Regions from separate parts of the Novosphingobium aeonii genome, predicted to be linked through region 1. Evidence: predicted binding sites of a transcription regulator. Region 1 holds the regulator's gene; each other region holds the start of a gene.
What was found. Region 1 encodes LexA, which represses DNA repair genes until DNA is damaged. Its sites were predicted from a motif close to GTTCCNCNCTTGTTCT; they were not measured.
Positions count from the first base shown of each region.

Region 2: ACLIMP_RS22150 (ImuA family protein) is a predicted target of LexA. The motif match lies at 4,446-4,461, and genes of this name have one in related genera.
Region 3: ACLIMP_RS22675 (ImuA family protein) is a predicted target of LexA. The motif match lies at 2,374-2,389, and genes of this name have one in related genera.

Region 1 is NZ_CP176832.1:2,410,503-2,417,395, reverse strand. It holds gene ACLIMP_RS11725 (citrate synthase) at 1-13, opposite strand, end outside; gene gltX (glutamate--tRNA ligase) at 27-1,481, opposite strand; gene ACLIMP_RS11715 (ComEC/Rec2 family competence protein) at 1,511-3,724, shown strand; gene lexA (transcriptional repressor LexA) at 3,780-4,475, opposite strand; gene ACLIMP_RS11705 (molybdopterin molybdotransferase MoeA) at 4,573-5,784, opposite strand; gene moaC (cyclic pyranopterin monophosphate synthase MoaC) at 5,781-6,260, opposite strand; gene trpC (indole-3-glycerol phosphate synthase TrpC) at 6,323-6,893, opposite strand, start outside.
Region 2 is NZ_CP176833.1:1,555,936-1,562,828, forward strand. It holds gene dinB (DNA polymerase IV) at 1-62, opposite strand, end outside; gene ACLIMP_RS22135 (DMP19 family protein) at 226-927, opposite strand; gene ACLIMP_RS22140 (DUF1028 domain-containing protein) at 1,348-2,175, opposite strand; gene ACLIMP_RS22145 (Y-family DNA polymerase) at 2,199-3,734, opposite strand; gene ACLIMP_RS22150 (ImuA family protein) at 3,649-4,410, opposite strand; gene ACLIMP_RS22155 (SOS response-associated peptidase) at 4,709-5,362, shown strand; gene ACLIMP_RS22160 (DUF3363 domain-containing protein) at 5,698-6,276, opposite strand; partial or broken gene ACLIMP_RS22165 (ArdC-like ssDNA-binding domain-containing protein) at 6,308-6,628, opposite strand.
Region 3 is NZ_CP176833.1:1,655,357-1,662,249, forward strand. It holds gene ACLIMP_RS22670 (Y-family DNA polymerase) at 127-1,662, opposite strand; gene ACLIMP_RS22675 (ImuA family protein) at 1,577-2,338, opposite strand; gene ACLIMP_RS22680 (SOS response-associated peptidase) at 2,678-3,331, shown strand; one part of gene ACLIMP_RS22685 (IS3 family transposase) at 3,235-3,436, shown strand; one part of gene ACLIMP_RS22685 (IS3 family transposase) at 3,436-4,346, shown strand; gene ACLIMP_RS22690 (carboxylesterase family protein) at 4,389-5,165, shown strand; gene ACLIMP_RS22695 (alpha-amylase family glycosyl hydrolase) at 5,218-6,426, opposite strand; gene glgX (glycogen debranching protein GlgX) at 6,432-6,893, opposite strand, start outside.

The DNA.
Region 1 (6,893 bases):
CCTGATCACCCACCAGTTCTTACTCCTTATATGTGCGACCCGGTCGTGGCGTCCGCTTGCGCGCCAATGCGTGCGAGGCTTTCGTCCCGGCCGAGCAAAACCAATACGTCGAAAATACCCGGAGAGGTCGTCTGACCAGTCAGGGCCGCCCGCAAGGGTTGCGCGAGCTTGCCGAGGCCCAATCCCAGATCCTCGGCCATTGCCTTCAGGCTGGCTTCCAATGCCTCCAGAGCCCATTCGGGCTGCGCGGACAGACGCTCGTGAATGGCGGCAAGGCGCCCCCGCGCCTCGTCCGTCAGAAGCGCCTGCGCCTTCTCGCTGAATGCGAGCGGACGCTTGGCAAAAAGGAAGGCGGCGCCTTCTGCAAGTTCGTTGAGGTCCTTTGCGCGGACCTTCAGTACCGGCATCGCCTGCGTGAGCAGGGCGAGGTCGGGGTCTTCGTAGCCGGCCTGCACCAGTCGCGGCAGCACCAGTTCGGCGAGACGCGCATCGCTGGCCTCGCGAAGGTAGTGGCCGTTGAGATTCTGGAGCTTGGCGAGGTCGAAGCGGGAGGGCGACTTGCCCACGTCCGCCATGTCGAACCATTCGACCGCCTTCTCGCGGCTGATGAATTCCTCGTCGCCATGGCCCCAGCCAAGGCGAAGCAGGTAGTTGAACAGCGCTTCCGGAAGCACGCCCATATCGTCACGATAGGCGTCCACGCCCAGCGCGCCGTGACGCTTCGACAGCTTTGCGCCGTCAGAGCCATGGATGAGCGGGACATGGCCGTAGACAGGCACGTCCCAGCCCATGCCGTGAATGATCACAAGCTGCCGGAAGGCATTGTTGAGGTGATCGTCTCCGCGCAGGACGTGCGTGACGCCCATGTCGTTGTCGTCCACGACGACGGCGAGCATGTAGGTAGGCGTGCCGTCGGAGCGGAGGATGACGAAATCGTCGATTTCCTCGTTCCTGACGGTAACTTCGCCCTGCACGAGATCGTTAATCGTCGTTTCGCCGTCGCGCGGGGCCTTCACGCGCACGACGTAGGACTTGTCAGCAGGCCAGGTCGAGGGATCGGCATCGCGCCATTCGCTGTCGATGCGGAACGGACGGCGTTCTTCCTGGGCCTTCTGCCTGCGCTCGGCCAGTTCCTCGGAAGTGAGGTAGCAGCGATAGGCATGACCGCCGGCCAGCAGTTCGGCAGCCACTTCGGCATGGCGGTCGGAACGGGCGAACTGGAACACGGCCGGTTCATCGCCTTCGAGCCCGAGCCATGTCAGGCCGTCGAAGATCGCCTCGATCGCGGGCTCGGTCGAACGAGCGCGATCGGTATCTTCGATGCGAAGCAGGTACTTGCCGCCGTGATGGCGGGCGAAGAGCCAGTTGAAAAGTGCGGTACGGGCGCCGCCGATATGGAGATAACCCGTGGGCGAGGGGGCAAAGCGCGTGACGACGGCCTTGCTGCCGTCTGGTCCGCTCGATGCACTGCCGCTTGCCATTATTGTAACCTTCCTGTCCTATGCGCGCCATGGCCAGCCAAGCCGCCACGTCACTTGATTCAGAGCATCCGGATCTTGCCGGAACCGCTGCATTGCAGCATCGCCCATGGATCAGCCAGAGCCACTTGTCGAGCAGTTTGGCCGGTGTCGAGTGTTTTCTTTCGAACTGCGGTTTCGCTAGAGGACCATGGCTCACCGTAGCCTTCGGAACCGGCATAACTGCGTGGTTTTTCCTGCCTACAGCCGAGGAGTGGGTCACCCTTTGCGTAGTATGCGTCGCAGTTGCTTTATTCGCACTGTACTGCCTTCAGGGTGCTACGCGGATTCCATATATCAGGCAGGCGATGATCGCTTGCTCGCTTCTCGTCATGGCGGGATGTCTCGTTGTCTGGGCGCGCTCGGAAACGGTTGGTCAGCCGGCGATCGCAAGGCCGCTGTTCGGAACATTCACGGCCCGCGTTCTCGCGATCGAGGAGCAGCCGGCGCTGAAGCGGGACAGACTGATTCTGGCACTGCGGGAGCCGGGGACCGGCAGGCCGATCAAGTTTCGCGTGAACTTGCCCGCATCGGCGCGGTCTCCGGCACTTTCAACCGGCGCTATCATCCGATTCCGCGGGAGATTGATGCCTCCGGCACCTCCGATGCTGCCTGGCGCCTACGATTTCGCCAGGGCGGCTTGGTTCGCCGGGATATCCGCAACCGGCGCCGTGCTTTCCCCTGTGGAGGTGCTTTCCCCCGGAGCGGGTGACGACTGGCTTGGCGAGCAGCGAATGCGGCTGTCCCGTCATATCGCTGCAAGCCTTGAAGGATCCGCCGGCGGGATCGCCTCGGCGCTCGTCACAGGGGACATGGGCGGGATCGGCAAGGCAGAGGCCCAGGCGATGCGCGATGCCGGACTTGCGCATCTGCTCTCGATCAGCGGCCTGCATGTCAGCGCAGTTGTCGGTGCGGTCTATATCCTCGCGCTGCGCCTGCTGGCGTTATCTCCCGCGCTGGCGTTGCGGGTGCGATTGCCTGTCCTTGCGTCGGCTAGCGGGGCATTGGCGGGCGTTGGTTACACTTTGCTGAGCGGATCGCAGGTGCCGACCATACGCTCCTGCGTGAGCGCGCTACTGGTACTTGCCGCATTGGCGATGGGGCGTGAGGCGCTGTCGATGCGATTGCTTGCGGCGGCCGCCTTCATCGTCCTTCTGATCTGGCCCGAATCGATTGTGGGCGCTAGCTTCCAGATGAGCTTTGCCGCCGTTGTCGTGCTGATCGCGTTAGGCAATGCGGTGCCCATCCGGCATTGGTTCTCGGCCCGTGACGAAGCATTGCCTTTCAAGGCGCTGCGCAGCCTATCCCTGATCCTCGTCACGGGCGTAGCCATCGAACTCGCGCTGATGCCGATCGGACTTTATCATTTTCACCGCGCCGGACTCTATGGATCGATCGCCAATGTGGTTGCCATCCCGCTCACGACCTTTCTTGTCATGCCCCTGGTCGGCGCGGCGCTGCTTTTCGATATCGTTGGGGCCGGATCGCCGGTCTGGTGGCTTGCTGGAGTAGCCATCGATCTGCTGATCGGTCTGGCACGGTTCATCGCCTCGCGGCCCGGTGCGGTGAGCATGGCGCCGACGATGGGCGGATGGCAGTTTCTACTTTTCGTGACTGGAGGACTTTGGCTGGGGCTTTGGCACGGAAAAGCCAGGCTCTGGGGTCTGCTTCCAGTCGCCAGCGGCTTTATCGGCCTGCTCCTGCTGACCCCGCCGGACATCGTCGTTTCGGGAGATGGCCGCCAAGTTGCTTTGATTGACGGTCCGGGGAGGCGCCTTGTCATGCTGCGCGACAGCTCGAGCGATTACGTTTTGGACAATCTGATGGAAGTAGCGGGAGTTCAGTCAAAACCCGTCTTGATTGCAGACTGGCCGGGCGTGCGATGCAACCCGGATTTCTGTGCGTTGATGCTGGAACGTGGCGGGAAGGCGCGCCACATACTGATCGCCAGGGGCCGGGATATCGTGCCGGAAGACACTTTGGCTCGGGCCTGCCAGCGCGCCTATCTCGTAATTGCGGGCCGACGTCTGCCGCGAAGTTGTCAGCCAATCTGGCTGAAGGCGGATCGCAACATGCTGAGCAAGACGGGCGGCGTGGCGATCGACCTGAAGCGCCGCACGGTACATTCAGTGGCAGATGCGCAAGGTGATCATGGGTGGTGGCGTTCGCCGCCGCTTTCTTATGGCGTCATCGCCAAGGCCCGGTAATAACGCGGCGGCGAGACGGCGGAACAACCGGACATCGTCTCACGCTTGAGCCGCATCAGTGATAGCGGCGTAGCAGTCCGGCCAGTTTGCCCTGAACCTCGACTTCGTCAGGCCCATAAATCTGCGGTTCGTAAGCGGCATTGGCAGGGTCAAGGCGCACCATTCCGGCTTCGCGGCGCAGATACTTGAGCGTGGCTTCAGCCCCTCGCACGAGAGCGACGACAATTTCACCGTCGCGAGCGGTATTGGTGCGCTTCACCAAGGCGAAATCGCCGTCGAGGATGCCCGCGTCTATCATCGAATCACCCGAAACCTCGAGCGCATAGTGTTCGCCCGAACCAAGCAGCGCTGCGGGAACCGGGAGCATGGACTGTCCTTCGAAGGCCTCGATCGGCACGCCGGCGGCGATGCGGCCGTGGAGTGGGATTTCGATGACATCGTTCGCGGGGGCAGGTGCGATCTGGGGTGCGCGGACAGGCGCTGCAGTATCGTTGCTGTTCGCCGCCGGAGTCGATCTTGCAGGTTTGGACGTTGCATCCTCAGGCTGGCGCAGGACTTCGAGAGCGCGAGCGCGATTGGGGAGGCGGCGAATGAAACCCCGTTCCTCCAAGGCGGAAATCAGGCGGTGAACGCCGGACTTGGACTTGAGGTCCAGCGCTTCCTTCATTTCCTCGAAGCTGGGCGAGATGCCGCTTTCCTCAAGCCGGACCTGAATGAACCGGAGCAATTCGTGCTGCTTGCGCGTCAACATCTGCGTTGCCTCTTCGTTCTGCGGCCCATGGCCCTGTCTCGTCCGGCGATTTGCCTGCGAACAATGAGGGAACAATTATGCAACGAATCCGGTATCGTCAAGCAATACCGCCATTTTGGAGCAAGAACACTTCAACAACATCTCCTGCATTCGCGGCCGGCGCGCCAATGGGGCGATCGATCAGTACATTGCTTGCCGCGAGCGATGCCAGAGCGCCGCTGTCCTGAAGCGGGTTCGCGCAGACCGTCTCGCCGTTCCAGTAACCGCGCAAAAACTCCCGGCGGTTGCCCGCAGCGGGCAGGGGGGCCGAAAGCCGGGTTGCAACCGGCTGTGGGATTGGCCGTGAAGCCCCCAACAGGGCCCGCAGGACAGGCAGGAGAAACTGATAGGCTGTCACAAGGCTGGATACCGGATTCCCCGGTAATCCGATGATAATTTGCGGCCCGGTAGCGCGCTGGCGGGTCGCCACGAGCAGGGGCTTGCCCGGCTTGATGGCCACGCGCCAGAAGTCCAGCTGTGCGCCCCATGCTTCGAGGGCCGGGCGGACAAGATCGTGATCGCCGACCGAGGCACCCCCGCTGGTCACGATGACGTCAGAATCGCTCGCCTGTTCGAAGGCGGCGATGAGGTCATCGAGCTTGTCGGCCACGGGGCCTATCCGGTTCGCATCCACCGGAAGAGAGCGGGCCATGGCAACCAGCATGACGCCGTTGCTGGCAGGAACTTGATGGTTGGCGCAGAACTCAGGGTCGGTCGAGAGTTCGTCGCCGCTATCTATGACGGTTACCCGCGGAATCCGTCGGACGGGCAGGTGGCGATGGCCGGCGGCAATGCCGAGCGCGGCTTGCGCCGGGCCGATCAAAGTACCGGCGGCGAGAAGTTCGCGGCCTTCCACAAAGTCCATGCCGCAGCGCCGGATATGGCGGTGGCTAGGTTCGGGTGCCTCTCCCGTCAGGGTGATCTGTTGCCCCTCGCGAGCGAGGTCTTCCTGAAGGATAACGGCTTGGGCGCCCTCAGGCAGCATCGCACCGGTCGAAATCCTTACTGCTTCGCCCGCGCCGACTGACGCTTCGTAAGGATGGCCGGCCGCGCTCTCGCCAATAACGCGCCAAGGCCCCGACAGGTCGGCGGTTACGGCATATCCATCCATTGCCGAGAGATCAGCCGGAGGCTGACTGCGATGAGCGCGCAAGGGTTCCGCTAGAAAGCGTCCGAGCGCGCCGTCGATATCGACCCGCTCGATGGGGAGAGGCTCGACAAGTGCAAGAAGACGGGACTGCGCTTCCTCGAGGGAAAGGTGCGGCTTCACAGCGCTTCAGCTCGCCAGTGGCCCGATTTTCCACCTGTCTTCTCGATCAGGCGAATGTCGCCGATGATCATGCCCTTATCAAGCGCTTTCGCCATGTCGTAGATTGTTACGAGTGCGACGGAAACCGCTGTAATCGCTTCCATTTCAACGCCAGTCTTGCCGCTTAGACTTACCGTTGCCTTGGCGGATATGGCTTGTGCGTCAAACGTGAAATCGAGGTTTACGGCATCAAGCAACAGCGGGTGGCACATCGGGATAAGGTCACCGGTCTTCTTAGCGGCCATGATGCCGGCGATACGGGCAGTGCCCAGGACATCTCCCTTGGGGGCATTGCCGGCCTGGATCGCTTCGAGCGCATCCTGCGTCATCACGATGCGGCCGGAGGCCACCGCGACACGCCGTGTCTCATTCTTGGAGCCGACGTCGACCATGCGTGCGGTCCCTTCGGTATCGATGTGCGTCAGGCTCTTGCTCATCGCCTCACCTCTCCATGGATCTGCGTGCTTACGCTAATCTCGAAACGGTCTGAAGTCGCGGATCAGCCGAAAAGCAGTGCTTTGGTCGCAGCTTCCACGTCAGCTTCGCGCATCAGGCTTTCGCCGACCAGGAACGTCCGCGCACCGCAACCTGACAGACGGATCAGATCGGAATGGGCGTTGATCCCGCTTTCACTGACGAGCAGGGTCCCTCCGGGTGCGAGGGGGGCCAGACGTTCGGTAATGGCGATATCCGTGACGAAGTGCTTGAGATCGCGATTGTTGACCCCGATCAGGCGCGATTTCAACCGGCTTGCACGCTCCATTTCAGATTCGTTGTGAACTTCGACGAGGCAATCCATGCCCCGTTCGTGAGCAGCTGCTTCGAGTTCAGCCATCAGGACGTCGTCGAGAGCGGCAACGATGATGAGGATGGCGTCCGCGCCGATCGCGCGGGCCTCTGCGACCTGCCAGGGATCGACCATGAAGTCCTTGCGGATGACCGGCAATGCGCATGCAGCGCGAGCATCCTCCAGATAGTCCTCGTGGCCTTGGAAATAGGGAGCGTCGGTGAGGACCGAAAGGCAAGCCGCGCCGCCGCGCTCATAGGCGACAGCATGTTCTGCCGGGCGA
Region 2 (6,893 bases), on a different replicon from region 1:
ACCGACGCGAAGAAGGCGTCCATGTCGACGTGAATGATCTTTCTTACGCGCGAGTCGGGCATAGATCCCCAGCTAGCACAAAAAGAACAATTAGAGAACATACTGGCGCGTTCAATCGCCCCGATGCCAGATGAGTAAGAGTCCGCCCGTGACCCTTGGCGGCAGGAAACGCCCCGTTGCAAACGTTCAGGGACAGCTTGCCGCTCCTCCAGGCCAGCCGTTCGTTTATGGTGTGCGATAAAGCTCCTGACGATTCCGCATTATAAACGCGTGCACGTGCTGCACCGATGCAGCTTGAGCTTTGACGGAGAAGAACCATTCATCGAACGCATTGGCATCATCGTTCGCAGGCTCGACATAGTCCAGGAAGCGCTCCCCGCCGGACGGCAGATCGCCTGCCCGCACTGCCTCGCGATACTGTACCGCAAGTCCCCAGTCATCAATTTGCGCTGCAACCCCGGCAAGATCCCGGCCCATAACTGGTCGCCACCATGGCTTCCGCTTGCGAGCAAGGTGTCGAACAAATCTATCACGGCTTCGAGCCCATAACTCGGGATCATCCGCAGGCCAGATCGGCTCGATCCAACGCGGTGCAATGACATCACCCGCCTGTTCAGTCATCGCCAGCGCAAACCTGTCACTCAGCTCAGGCCAGTACAGCGCCTTAACAGCAGCAACCCTAAGTGACAGGTGTTCCGCATAGTTCTGACAATACTGCGTGAAACCCCCATTGCTGACTTGTCCAACGATGTCGGACCACATCAAAAGGGTTCGCTGCGCCTCGGTCAATAGCTTTTGCCCGGAGTGACCGTAGAGGTTCCAGCCCTCAATGTTCATGACCGATGGGACATGGATCAGGTTTTCTCCTGTCATCCACCACCGATCGTCGAAATACGCTGCAGCACGTTCGAACTCGGCTTCGCTCATGATGGGTCGGCTATCGGCCATTAGTGCTCCAAATCAAGATCGCATGATGCGAGATGACACCTACCACACTCAGGTCAATGCCGGATTTGCTAAGATTAGGCGGTAACGTGAAAACGCAGTAATTGGCTGCTCGAAACGACCAAGCCCGACTTGTTTATCAGCTTGGAGGCCACCCGCCCACCTACCAGCCCGCAGGCCGCCTACCGGCCCGCAGGCCACCTACCGGCACGCAGGCCACCTGCCGGCACGCAGGCCACCTACCGGCACACATGCCGCCATCGTCTGACTACCAGCCTGCCAAACTGGCACGCACACCATCCGCGCCCTTACCGAGCCCAAACGCTCCGCAACACTGCCAAGTCTGATCCAAGGCCCGCTGCGCCGCCCCGGTCGGTTTGAGATTCCCGACCGTCAAAACGATCAGCGGACCAGGGAACTCCTGTGAATGGGTCCTATCCGGAAGAACGCAGGGGATGAGTGCACCGGTTCGCTGAGATCGGCCCGACTTTGTCCCGGCGCAGGCATCAGGCTTGCGATATCAAGGCCGCGATAAACCGGACCAGCAAGCTCGATCCTGGCCCATGTAGGATTGAGCGATGCAAATGCCTTGAGCGCCGCGATTGTCTGCGCCCGATCGTTCATCGCCATGGAAAGCCGAGCCGCACGGCGCCAGATGCGATCCCAGCCCTCACCCAGATGCGTTGCTTGCCCAATTGCGGCCTCAGCTTCGGCCCGCTTCCCGGCCGACCAGGCACGCTCGGCGCGGCCTATCGACTCCTGCGCCAAGCGCAGATCGAACAACCGGCGCAGCTCGGCCACCGGCTGCGGCGCGGCATCCACCCGCAAATCGACGTCCTGCCAGCCGTCGTCACGGGTTCTGACGAGAAGCGCTGCGGACATTCTTCCCGTCGTCTGGCCGCCTGCGGCCTCCCCTGCTTCGAGCGCGGCCAGCAGGCGCGCGGCAAGGCTGCCCTCTCCCGAAAGAAACGTCCTTTCCGCGGCACTGAGCACCCGCTCCCCGGCAAGGCCATTGCCCTGGACGCTTAAAACGGAGCCCGAACGCGCTCCCGCCCATCCCGACGCCAGCGCTTCACTTCCCGAATACACCATTCCCGGGCTACCAGGAGCAACGACGCCGACTTGCCTGAAGCTGATATCCTCACCCTCGAAATTGCCGTCCGAGGCAAGAAGCGCATCGATCGTCTCGCGGGGGGACTTGCCCTCGGCAAGCAAGGCAAGAAATGTCATTCATTTCGCGAAGGACAATGACCTCACCCAAACAGTCCATGTAAATACCAGCCCTGCCCGCCGGTCGCAGCATCCACGCCATCGCCTTGCCGGAAGACCCAGTAACGTGCGCCGGTCTCATCCTCGACGAGGAAATAATCGCGCACGCTCAGCCATTCCGCTTCGCTCAAATGCCATTCGCCGTAGATGCGCTCGGGGCCATCGGCGCGCTTCACGCGCCGGCGAACGCCGCGCCACACGAAATGAACAGGCGGATGGTCCGGCAAAAGCGCCATCGTCTCGATCGCCTCCGGCCTTGCAAACAGCCGCACCGGCCGCGGCCAGCGCTCGGGCCAGCGCAGAAGCGTCGGATCCGCCATCGGTGCAATACGCATGACCGAACGCTCGGGGGTATGGCTTTCGCGCGCGGCGATGCGGAACAGTCTCTGCTCCCCGACCCGATTGCCGAGGATATCGACGAGCGCGGATACGTCGGGACCGGGTTTGTCGCCGAGGCTCGACATGGTCCGCAGGCCCAGCGGCTCGATCACCGGCGCCGCCAGCACCATGCGCTCGATGCCAAAGCCGGGATCTATGGTTTCGATCCTGTCGCACAGCAGCCGGGCAATCTGCTTTTTCTCGCGGCTCGCCTTGGCAAGCCCGGCGCGGATGGCCTGAACGGCATTGTCGACGCGGTGGAAGCGAAGATCGAGCCGGCGCGCGCCGAGACCTGCCTCCTCCAGCAATTCGCATAACGCATCGACCAGTTTGCGGATGTAGCGCGCGATCGTCTCCGGGGCTCCGATCGGCTCGGCAAAACGGCGCTCGACTTCGATCTGACGCGGCGCCTCGACAGGTTCGAAAGGTTCAGGCAGCCTCCCATAGATCTGGTCGAGCCGCCGGCCGGGATCGGAACCGAACCGCAAGGCGAGCGAAGCGCGCGGCATGGCCTCCAATTCCGCGATCGTTTCGATGCCCAGCGCGGCGAGGCTTTCGATCGCCTTGGCCTCCAGGCGAAGTGCCGCAAGCGGCAGCCGCGCAACCGCTTCGACAAAGTCTGCCGGATCGACGACAGCAAGTCCTTCGGGGCGCAAGATCTCGCCGCCAAAGCGGGCAAGCGCATGGGCAGCCCCGTAGGTCGGCGCGCAGACGGCGCGCGCGGCGGTCTCGACTTCGACGAGCCGGCGCAGCATGTCGGCAAGCAGCCCCCTGGCTCCTCCGTGACTGTGGGTTGCCCCGGTCACGTCGAGCATCAAGCCATCGGGCGGATCGAGCGCAATGAGCGGCGAGTATTTGCGCAGCGACCAGACCGCGAGGCGCTCCAGCGCCTCATCGTCTGCGTCGCGGTCGGCGTCCATGATCAGCAGATCGGGCACCAGCGCCTGCGCCTGGGTCACCGCCATGCCCACGTACAGGCAGAGAGCGCGCGCAGGCGCGCTCACCGAAGTCAGCACGCGGCGACGCCCTTCCATGCCCGCCAGGACCAGCGGCGCGTCAGGCGGCGGTGCTTGCCGCCCAAGCCTGCGCCGCAGCCGGTCGATCGGCCAGGTCGGCAGGAAGAGCGAGACGACCTGTCGCATCGCAGGATTCCAGAAGAAAATCGGCGCTTTCACCAGCCCGGCACCGAATGAGCTCGACGAACCAGCGCGGCCGCCCGACGCCGGGGACCGGCAAGATTTCCGACGGAACCGCTGTCACCCGCCAGCGCGTCGCGGCCGCCGTCGGCTGCCCGAAATCAGCAGCATCCTCGCGCTTGCGCCAACGGCGCAGCGCAATCCCGATCGAACCGCTTTGCTCCGCAGCCAGGAGCAGGCGGCGAGAGACCGGCATCGAAAGACGCGCCACCTCGGCAACCACACCGCCAAGCCCGCCATGGCGTAACCCCTCTTCAAAGCAGGCGAGCAGCGAGGTCTCGTCCTGTGCTTCGAGATAGATGACACGGTCGGGATCGAGCCCGGCCAGGGCGATGGCCGGCGCGAAGAGATCGGCCTTGGTCATGCACCAGAGGATCTTGCCTTCGGCGCGTGCCATGATGCCTGCGGCAAACAGCGCTGCGGCTGCGCCGTCGGTCACGCCCTGGGCGCCGCCGGCCACTTCATGGAGTGAACCCAGCGCAAGCCCTCCGCCGGGTAGCTTGGCATCGAGCGCTTCAAGCCCGAAGGGCAATACCTCGCGCGCGCGCCTGTCGCCGCCCTCGATCTCGGCGATCCGGGCGCGCAGGGTATCAATGCGAGATGGCGACCCTCGCTCCGTCATGAAGGGCCTCCTTGTGGCTCTGCGATGGAATTTTCGTTCTTATTTTGTTCTATTCCGTCTAAGAGTCAACGCCGCGCCTCGAACATCGCAACGCGCGGACACGGAAAGGGCCCGGAATTCAGACAATAAGGCTGCGAAAATTTGAGCCGCCGATCCCCACTGCTTTACGTTTCGGACAGAGCGTCAGGCAGTGGCGGCTAACGAGTGAGCGAATCGGCGTGCGCCCGCCCTCAGAAGTGTTGCTCACTCTTTGTTGAACCTGCCTGCGGGCGTAGAATGGTTTTGAAAGGATGCTCCCATCTGCAACCTCTATCGCCTGACGACACCTGCTAGCGCCATCGCCGCGCTTTTCGACACCGAGCCGTCGAGCGGGGCCAATTATCTCGAGGTGGTGGCACCGACAGACCCCGGCCTGGTTATTTCGCAAAGCCAAGCCCGGGCGATGGCCTGGGGCTTCCCGCGTACCGATCCAAGCAAAGTGACCGGCGAGATGCTGAAGCCTCACCCCATCTACAATGCGCGTGCGGACAAGATTGGATCGAGATTCTGGCGCGGGAGCTTTGCGCGGCGTCGCTGCCTCGTTCCACTAAACGCCTGGGCCGAACCGGAAGGTAAAAAAGGAAAGATGACCCGGACCTGGTTCTCGCTACCCGGCGAGGAGATTTTCGCAGTCGCAGGCATCTGGCGTCGTAGCGACGAATGGGGGCACGTTTTCTCGATGATGACGGTTCCCGCGCATGAAGCCATGCTGGATCTCAACGACCGCATGCCAGTGATCCTGCGCCGCGAAAACTGGAAGACCTGGACCGACGGCTCGCCAACCGCCGCTCACGGGCTCTGCAATCCATGGGAGCGGGAATTACTGCGCGAGCCATCCGACGAGCCATGGTCCGACAAGTCCCAAATGGACAAGCCGCCGGCACCCTCACCGCAGTTGTCATTGCCGCTGTAGCCCAAACTCAGGCGATCAGACGCACCAACCAGGGAAGCGCAAGCGCCGCCGCCAGGAGACCGGCTTCAATATACGTCTTCAATGGAAACGGTCCCTCCGTTCGGACGTCGGACGCCCCCCCGCCCACAACGCGTTGATGAGGGCCTGCCCCGCCCTTTCAATGGCCTGCTTGTTGCCCGCAAAATTCACGGCCTGCCGATAACGTTGTGCTGCACGTTCGCTTTTCATGGAGGGCATGTAGAACACCCGTCAGCAAGCGCGACCGCGGATGCACCCGGATTGGCGGCGCTTTGCATAAGCAGCGCCCACGCCCCCCCTCCACCGCCAAGCCCCGATCACGAGATTTCCGGCCCGGAACGACCACGTCCAAACTGCCAGTTGATACCAGCCTCGCGCATGATCCCGCCGGCCTGCTGTCCAAGCTGCTTTTCGAGCACGGGCCGCCATGGAACCAGGGTGAATTCGTGGCTTCGCTCTATAAGCGCGAAGCGCCCCGAAATGCCATCGATCCGGCGGCTCACCTTGCCTTCAATCCAATCGCTGGTCTTCGCCTCCGAGAAATCCTTCCCAAGCTCTATTGAAAGACGCTCTGCGATCCGCAGCAATTCGCGCCGCTGAAGCAACGCCAGAGCATTCTGCCGCAATCTGATACCACTCGGCGAAACATCGGCCAGATCCTGCTCGACCAGCCATTGGCGCCGCTGATCCAGACCTGCACGAACTTCCCGGCCGAAACCCGCATCGCGCATGGCCAGTCCAGAGGGTGATGCAAGTTCGCGATCGAGCCAGGTCGCCCCTTCCATCACGGCCATCCGCTCCAACGATCCCGCCCCCAGGACCTCGATAGCGACGGGCCGGGAAGTGACATCGCGCTGCTCGAAGCGTTCTGCTACTTCGAGATGTTCGGACGAAATACGCCAGCTTCCATCGGCCTTGCGAGGCCCAGCCGCCCGCGATGACTGCGCCCCACAGGATCCGCACGTTTATGCCTGAATACCCGCGCCGGGTCAGGGAATTGACTGCAAGCCCCGTCACCGGTCCCCCAAAACTCCCGCCAGCGGTTTCGCCGCTCCAAGGCTGCACCCACGGCACTCGCCCCTGTTCGAGCTCGGCAATGATCCGGGCCGTAACCTCGTCATAAAGCGAGGCCCGATTCGTCCCCCGACCTGTGGCTCGTGATCCCACGGCACCAGAGCCCGCGCCCTTCGATAGCGCGCCTCCCGATTGCGACCCCGCGCATGACGGAGCCTTGCGATTGCTGCGCATGTCTCACCTCCATACCTCGCCCCAAAACCACCATGGCCTCCCCCGACGGAGCGGGGGTGGGCGGCACGGGTGACCGCAAGGCCCGCTGCAGGGCAGCGCCTGCCCCCCTTGGGGCCGGAGCGAAGTCGGAGGAGCCGCACCCATGTGCGGCTTGCAGGCGGTGCCGGCGGGCCTAGACGGGCGCCAAGCCCACCCGCGCTCCGAGAGGGAGGCTCACCAAAAGACGCCGCGCGCGAAAGCGCGCGTCTACGTCACCGGTCCATCA
Region 3 (6,893 bases), on a different replicon from region 1:
GTACGCGGTACAACATACGACCTAAAACAAAACGAAAAACTGCTGTTATCTCAATGCAATCCCCCCATCGAGGATGGCTTACTGCAGGCCATTAGTCGCTTGATATCGGCATTTCCCCCGCGTTTCTCAGGCAAAGATTCCATGCAGGAACCAGTCCTGCCTGCCGGTGGCGGCATCCATCCCGTCGCCCTGCCGGAAGACCCAGTAGCGTGCGCCTGTCTCGTCCTCGACGAGGAAATAGTCGCGCACGCTTAGCCATTCCGCTTCGCTCAAATGCCATTCGCCATAAATGCGCTCGGGCCCGTCGGCTCGCTTCACACGCCGACGCACGCCGCGCCACACAAAATGAACCGGCGGATGGTCGGGTAGAAGCGCCATTGTCTCGATCGCCTCGGGTCTTGCAAACAAGCGCACCGGACGCGGCCAGCGCTCAGGCCAGCGCAGCAACGTCGGATCCGCCATCGGCGCAATGCGCATCACCGAACGCTCGGGAATATGGCTCTCGCGCGCGGCGACACGGAACAACCGCTCCTCGCCAACCCGATTGCCGAGGATATCGACGAGCGCGGATACGTCGGGAACGGGTTTGTCGCCGAGACTCGACATGGTCCGCAGGCCCAGCGGCTCGATCACCGGCGCAGCCAGGACCATGCGCTCGATGCCATAGCCGGGATCGACGGTTTCAATCCTATCGCACAGCAGCCGGGCTAGCTGCTTCTTCTCGCGGCTCGCCTTGGCAAGGCCGGCGCGGATGGCCTGGACGGCATTGTCGACGCGGTGAAAGCGAAGATCGAGCCGGCGCGCGCCTAACCCCGCCTCCTCCAGCACCTGGCAGAGCGCCTCGACCAGTTTGCGGGTGTAACGCGCGATCGTCTCCGGGGCCCCGATCGGTTCAGCAAAGCGGCGCTCGACCTCGATCTGTTTCGGCGCCTCGACCGGCTCGAAAGGTTCGGACAGCCTCCCATAAATCTGGTCGAGCCGCCGGCCGGGATCGGAACCGAACCGCAAGGCGAGCGAGGCACGCGGCATTGCCTCCAGTTCGGCGATTGCCTCAATGCCCAGCGCGGCGAGGATTTCGATGGCCTTGGCCTCCAGGCGAAGGGCCGCAAGCGGCAGGCGCGCAACTGCTTCGACAAGGTCTGCGGGATCGACGACGGCAAGTCCTTCGGGGCGCAACATCTCGCCCCCGAACCGGACAAGTGCATGCGCAGCCCCGTAGGTCGGCGCGCAGACGGCGCGCGCGGCGGTCTCCACTTCCGCGAGCCGGCGCAGCATGTCGGCAAGCAGTCCCTCGGTCCGGCCGTAGCTATGGGTTGCCCCGGTCACGTCGAGCATCAACCCATCAGGCGCATCGAGCGCAATGAGCGGCGAGTATTTGCGCAGCGACCAGACCGCGAGGCGCTCCAGCGCCTCTTCATCGGCTGGAGGGTCGGCATCCATGAGCAGCAAATCGGACACCAGCGCCTGCGCCTGGGTCACCGCCATGCCTACGTGCAGGCCAAGCGCGCGCGCAGGCATGCTTGCTGCTGTCAGCACGCGGCGCCGCCCTTCCATGCCTGCCAAGACCAGCGGCGCGTCAGGCGGCGGTGCTTGCCGCCCAAGCCTGCGCCGCAGCCGGTCGATCGGCCAGGTCGGCAGGAAGAGCGAGACGACCTGTCTCATCACAGGATTCCAGAAGAAAATCGGCGCTCTCGCCAGCCCGGCACCGGATGAGCTCGACGAACCAGCGCGACCGCCCGACGCCGGGCACCGGCAAGATTTCCGACGGGACCGCCGTCACTCGCCAGCGCGTCGCCGCCGCCGTCGGCTGCCCGAAATCGGCCGCATCCTCGTGCCTCCGCCAACGGCGCAGCGCGATCCCGATCGCGCCGCTGGTTTCCGCGGCCAGCAGCAGGCGGCGAGATACCGGCATCGAGAGCCGTGACACCTCGGCAACCACACCGCCGAGCCCACCATGGCGCAGCCCCTCCTCGAAGCAGGCGAGCACCGAAGTCTCATCCTGCGCTTCAAGATAGATGACACGATCAGGATCGAGCCCAGCCTGGGCGATGGCCGGCGCGAAGAGATCGGCCTTGGTCATGCACCAGAGAATCTTGCCTTCGGCGCGCGCCATGATCCCGGCGGCGAACAAGGCTGCAGCCGCGCCGTCGGTCACGCCCTGGGCGCCGCCGGCCACTTCATGGAGCGAACCCAGCGCAAGCCCTCCGCCGGGTAGCTTGGCATCGATCGCGTCGAGTCCAAACGGCAGGACATCGCGCGCGCGCCTGTCTCCACCCTCGATCTCGGCGATCCGGGCGCGCAAGGCGTCAATGCGAGATGGCGACCCTCGCTCCGTCATGAAGGGCCTCCTTGTGGCTCTGCGATGGAATTTGTGTTCTTCTTTTGTTCCATTCAGACTAAGAGTCAACGCCGCGCCTGGAACGTGGCAATCTGCGGGCACGAAAGCGCCCGAAATTCAGGCGATAAGGAGGAAAGATTTTACGCCGCGCAGATGCCTGACGCTTCCAGTTCCGGGCAGAGCCACATGCACTGGGACTTTGAGATGAGCGAATCGGAATGCACGAAGCACCGGCAGCGAACGCTCACTCTTTGCCGAGCTTCCCCGCAGGCGTAGGATTGGTTTTGAAAGGATGCTCCCATCTGCAACCTCTATCGCCTGACGACCCCGGCCAGCGCGATCGCCGCGCTTTTCGACACCGAGCCGTCGAGCGGGGCCAATTATCTCGAGGTGGTGGCACCGACAGGCCCCGGCTTGGTAATTTCCCAAAGCCAAGTCCGGGCGATGGCCTGGGGCTTCCCGCGTACCGATCCAAGCAAAGTGACCGGCGAGATGCTGAAGCCTCACCCCATCTACAATGCGCGTGCAGACAAGATCGGTTCGAAGTTCTGGCGCGGGAGCTTTGCGCGGCGTCGCTGCCTCGTTCCAATAACCGCCTGGGCCGAACCGGAAGGTAAAAAAGGAAAGATGACCCGGACCTGGTTCTCGCTACCCGGCGAGGAGATTTTCGCAGTCGCCGGCATCTGGCGGCGTAGCGACGAATGGGGACACGTTTTCTCGATGATGACGGTTCCCGCGCACGAGGCCATGCTGGATCTCAACGACCGCATGCCAGTTGATCTGCCCCCTTCTGAGTGGCCCAAAATCTGTTTTAGATTTGGCCACGAAGGAGGACTTGAATGGCGAGGAAGCACAAGCCGGAAGAGATCATCGGCAAGCTGCGTGAAGCGGAGATCGTGCTGGCGCAGGGCGGAACGGTGGCGGATGCGTGTCGCCGGATCGGCGTCACCGAGCAGAGCTACTACCGCTGGCGCAAGGAGTATGGCGGCCTGAAGATGGACCAGGCTCGGCGCATGAAAGAGCTTGAGAAGGAAAACGCTCGGTTGCGGCGGGCGGTGTCAGATCTGACGCTGGACAAGTTGATCCTACAGGAGGCCTCGCGGGGAAACTTCTGAGCCCCGCGCGCCGCAGGCGCTGTATCGATCATATCCGGGGCATGATGCCGGTGTCCGAGCGGCGGGTCTGCCGCGTGCTCGGGCAACATCGATCGACGCAGCGCAAAACGCCGCGTGGGGCGGATGACGAAGCAGCCCTGACCGAGGATATCATCGCGCTTGCCCGGCAGTATGGCCGCTATGGCTATCGCCGGGTGACGGCCTTGCTGCGCGATGCCGGTTGGCATGTGAACCGCAAACGGGTGGAGCGCATCTGGCGCCGTGAAGGGCTCAAGGTGCCGCAGAAGCAACCGAAGCGTGGAAGGCTCTGGCTCAACGACGGATCATGTATCCGCCTGCGACCGGAATATCCGGGCCATGTGTGGTCTTACGACTTCGTCGAGGGACGCACACATGATGGCCGCAAGTTCCGCATCCTGTCGATCATCGACGAGGCCAGCCGCGAGTGCCTCGCCTTACCCATCGCGCGACGGCTGCGCAGCGAGGACGTGCTGGCGACTCTCGCCGAGTTGTTCGTCACACGGGGGCCGCCGGCGCACATACGGTCAGACAATGGCCCTGAATTTATCGCCAATGCCGTGCAGCAATGGCTGGCGAAGATCGGCGTGAAAACGCTCTACATTACACCCGGCAGCCCATGGGAAAATGGCTACTGTGAGTCCTTCAACGGCTCGATGCGTGATGAGCTCTTGAACGGGGAGATCTTCTACACCTTGGCCGAGGCGAAGATCCTGATCGAGGCCTGGCGGCGGCACTACAACACCGTCAGGCCTCATAGTTCGCTGGGGTATCGACCGCCGGCCCCGGAGACGGCGACGGCGCCATGGCTGCCCTCCGGTTCCGCTACGCTGCACCTACGGCCAGCCATGGCGCCGGAGGCAATCTTACACTAACAAACAACCCGGACCACTCGGTGGGGGCCGGTCACGGCGAGGATTACCGTCGTGGGCGAGAGCGCGGGAGGATCCTCCGCGCAGAACCTACCCGTATCGCCAGAGACGAAGGGGCTTCTCGCCGGTGCGGTGATAATGTCTGGTGGCGACGGCAGATCACTCCTCGAACCCGATGCCTCTGCAGCTGAAAAGGCGGCAGTGGCTTTCGGCGAAGCTAAAGGCATCGCCGCGAATGACGCCAGTGCCCTGGCAAAGTTGCGCGCACTGCCCGCCGAACAAGTTGTGGACGGACTCAATCTTATGCATAGGGGCCCCACCTACGCGGGACCTTTCGCAGATGGGCGCATCGCAGTAAACCCGATAGCCGCATTCGAATCCGGGCGATTCAATCACGTGCCTGTGATGGTTGGTGCGACGAGCGCGGATATAGGCGGGCCAACCGGACCGATGATCGCGGGCGCACGGCGGGTGGCCACTACCCTCACTCGCGCGGGGGTGCCTGTTTATGCTTACCGATTTTCGTATGTGGCAGAATCGCTTAATCGGTTCGGCGCGGGTCACGCCAGCGATATACCATTCTTCCTAGATACTCAGGCAATTAAATACCGGGAAAACACGACGCCTAGCGACAACGGCATGGGCACAACCATCAGTTCCTATCTGGTTAATTTCGTGAAGACAGGCGATCCGAATGGTGCCGCCTTGAAGCGTTGGTACCGATACAATCCGGACAAAGACGAAATCATGAATTTCACGACTAGCGGAAGCGCAAGTTTTGAACAAGATCTCCAACCCAATTCGAACCCTCCAAGACGATAGCTGGTGGAAGTCAGTGCCATACTTGGCCCAATAAAATTAGATCGCAGGGGAGTTATGGAGCCTCAATGATGATCTCCTGAAGCTCCCCAATTATTATCCTGCAAATTTTGTTAACATCGCTCACCTTGGTCGGCGGAGCGTCTGCAGAAGGTTCCCCACGCAATGTATCCGTGGCCGGGCGGGGCTGCCCCTGCTCCACGTAACCGTCGCACAGGGCGGTTTCGATGTCGGCCAGGGGGTCGGCGGCGAACGGGGCGTAATAGCTTTCTTCCTCACCCGTCAGCAGGCAATGGACGGCGTGGTGCCAATCGTCGTTCCATGTGGCATCGAAGGGGGCGCCCTTGCCGAAATAACGCGTCAGATTACGCTCGTCCTCGGTAATGAGGTGGATCGGACGGCCCCAATCAACTGCCCGAACGCGCTGGCCCAGTTCGTCCAGGAAATGGACCGGCGAACGATCCTCTATTGCATGCACCGCATCCAGCCGTAGCCCGTCGAGCCGATAGTCGGCCAGCCAGTACAGCGCATTCTCGATGAAGAAATCCCGCACGGCTGCCGTCTCGTAAGCGATGCCCTGACCCCACGGCGAGCGGCGATCGGGATGGAAGAAGGATGGGCACCAAGCCGCCAGATAGTTGCCGGAAGGGCCAAGATGATTGTGGACCACATCCAGCAAAACCCCCATTCCCAAGCCGTGCGCGGCGTCGACAAAGCGACGCAAATCGTCAGGCGAGCCATAGGCGCTATGAGTGGCATAAGGCAAAACGCCATCGTATCCCCAGCCATACCGGCCGTCGAACTGGGCAACTGGCATCAGTTCAATCAGCGTGACGCCCAAATCGCGCAGGCGGCAAAGCCACGCTGTGGCGGCCGCGAAAGTACCGTCCCCCGTGAATGTGCCAAGATGCATTTCGTAGATAACCGCTTGGGTCCACGGCAGCCCCGCCCATTGGTTACGCCATGCAAAGCCCTCGGGATCGACCAATAGAGAGGGGCCGTGGACATCTCCCTGCTGCGTGCGTGCGGCGGGATCGGGATAAGCGAAGCCATCGACGACGAAACGATAGCTGTCACCCGCCTGGGCGTCGGTTTCGACGCTCCACCAGCCCTCGCCCTGCCGCTCGAGATCGTTGCTGCCGGTTGGTAGCTCGACCGCGACCGCCTTCGCGTCCGGCGCCCAGAGACGAAAGCGCCAACGGCCGTCGACCAGCGGTGAAGCACCCCAGGACTTTGTTGTGCGGACCGATGTCTTGACCGGCATCCGCCTCACGCCGGTGCGAAGACGCTGACGCTGGCGGCGGGGATGATCGCCGTACCGTTCTCCACCGCCTCGGCTTCGAAGGCCTCGTTGCGGGAGCTATCCACCACGCGGTGCCAGTTCGCGATGCCGTTGTGGCCCGGCAGCGTAAAGGTCACCTCGTCACCGGCGTTGAGCACGATGAACAGCGGCCGCTCGCCCTCGACAAAGGCCTCCTGCGCGGAATAAGTCAGGAAGAGGCCCAGCACGCGCAGTTCGGTCTGGGCCCATAATTCGGCGTCCATCTCCCGCCCGTCGGGCTGGTGCCAGGCAATTTCGACCCGGCCATCCTCGACGGGGTCACCATTCAGGAAGTTGTCCTGCGAGAGCACCGGGTGGTCGCGCCGAAAGCCCACCATGCGGGCGCTGAACGCCAGCAACGCGTCGTCCTTGTCCGCCCAATCCACCCAGGCGATCTCATTGTCCTGGCA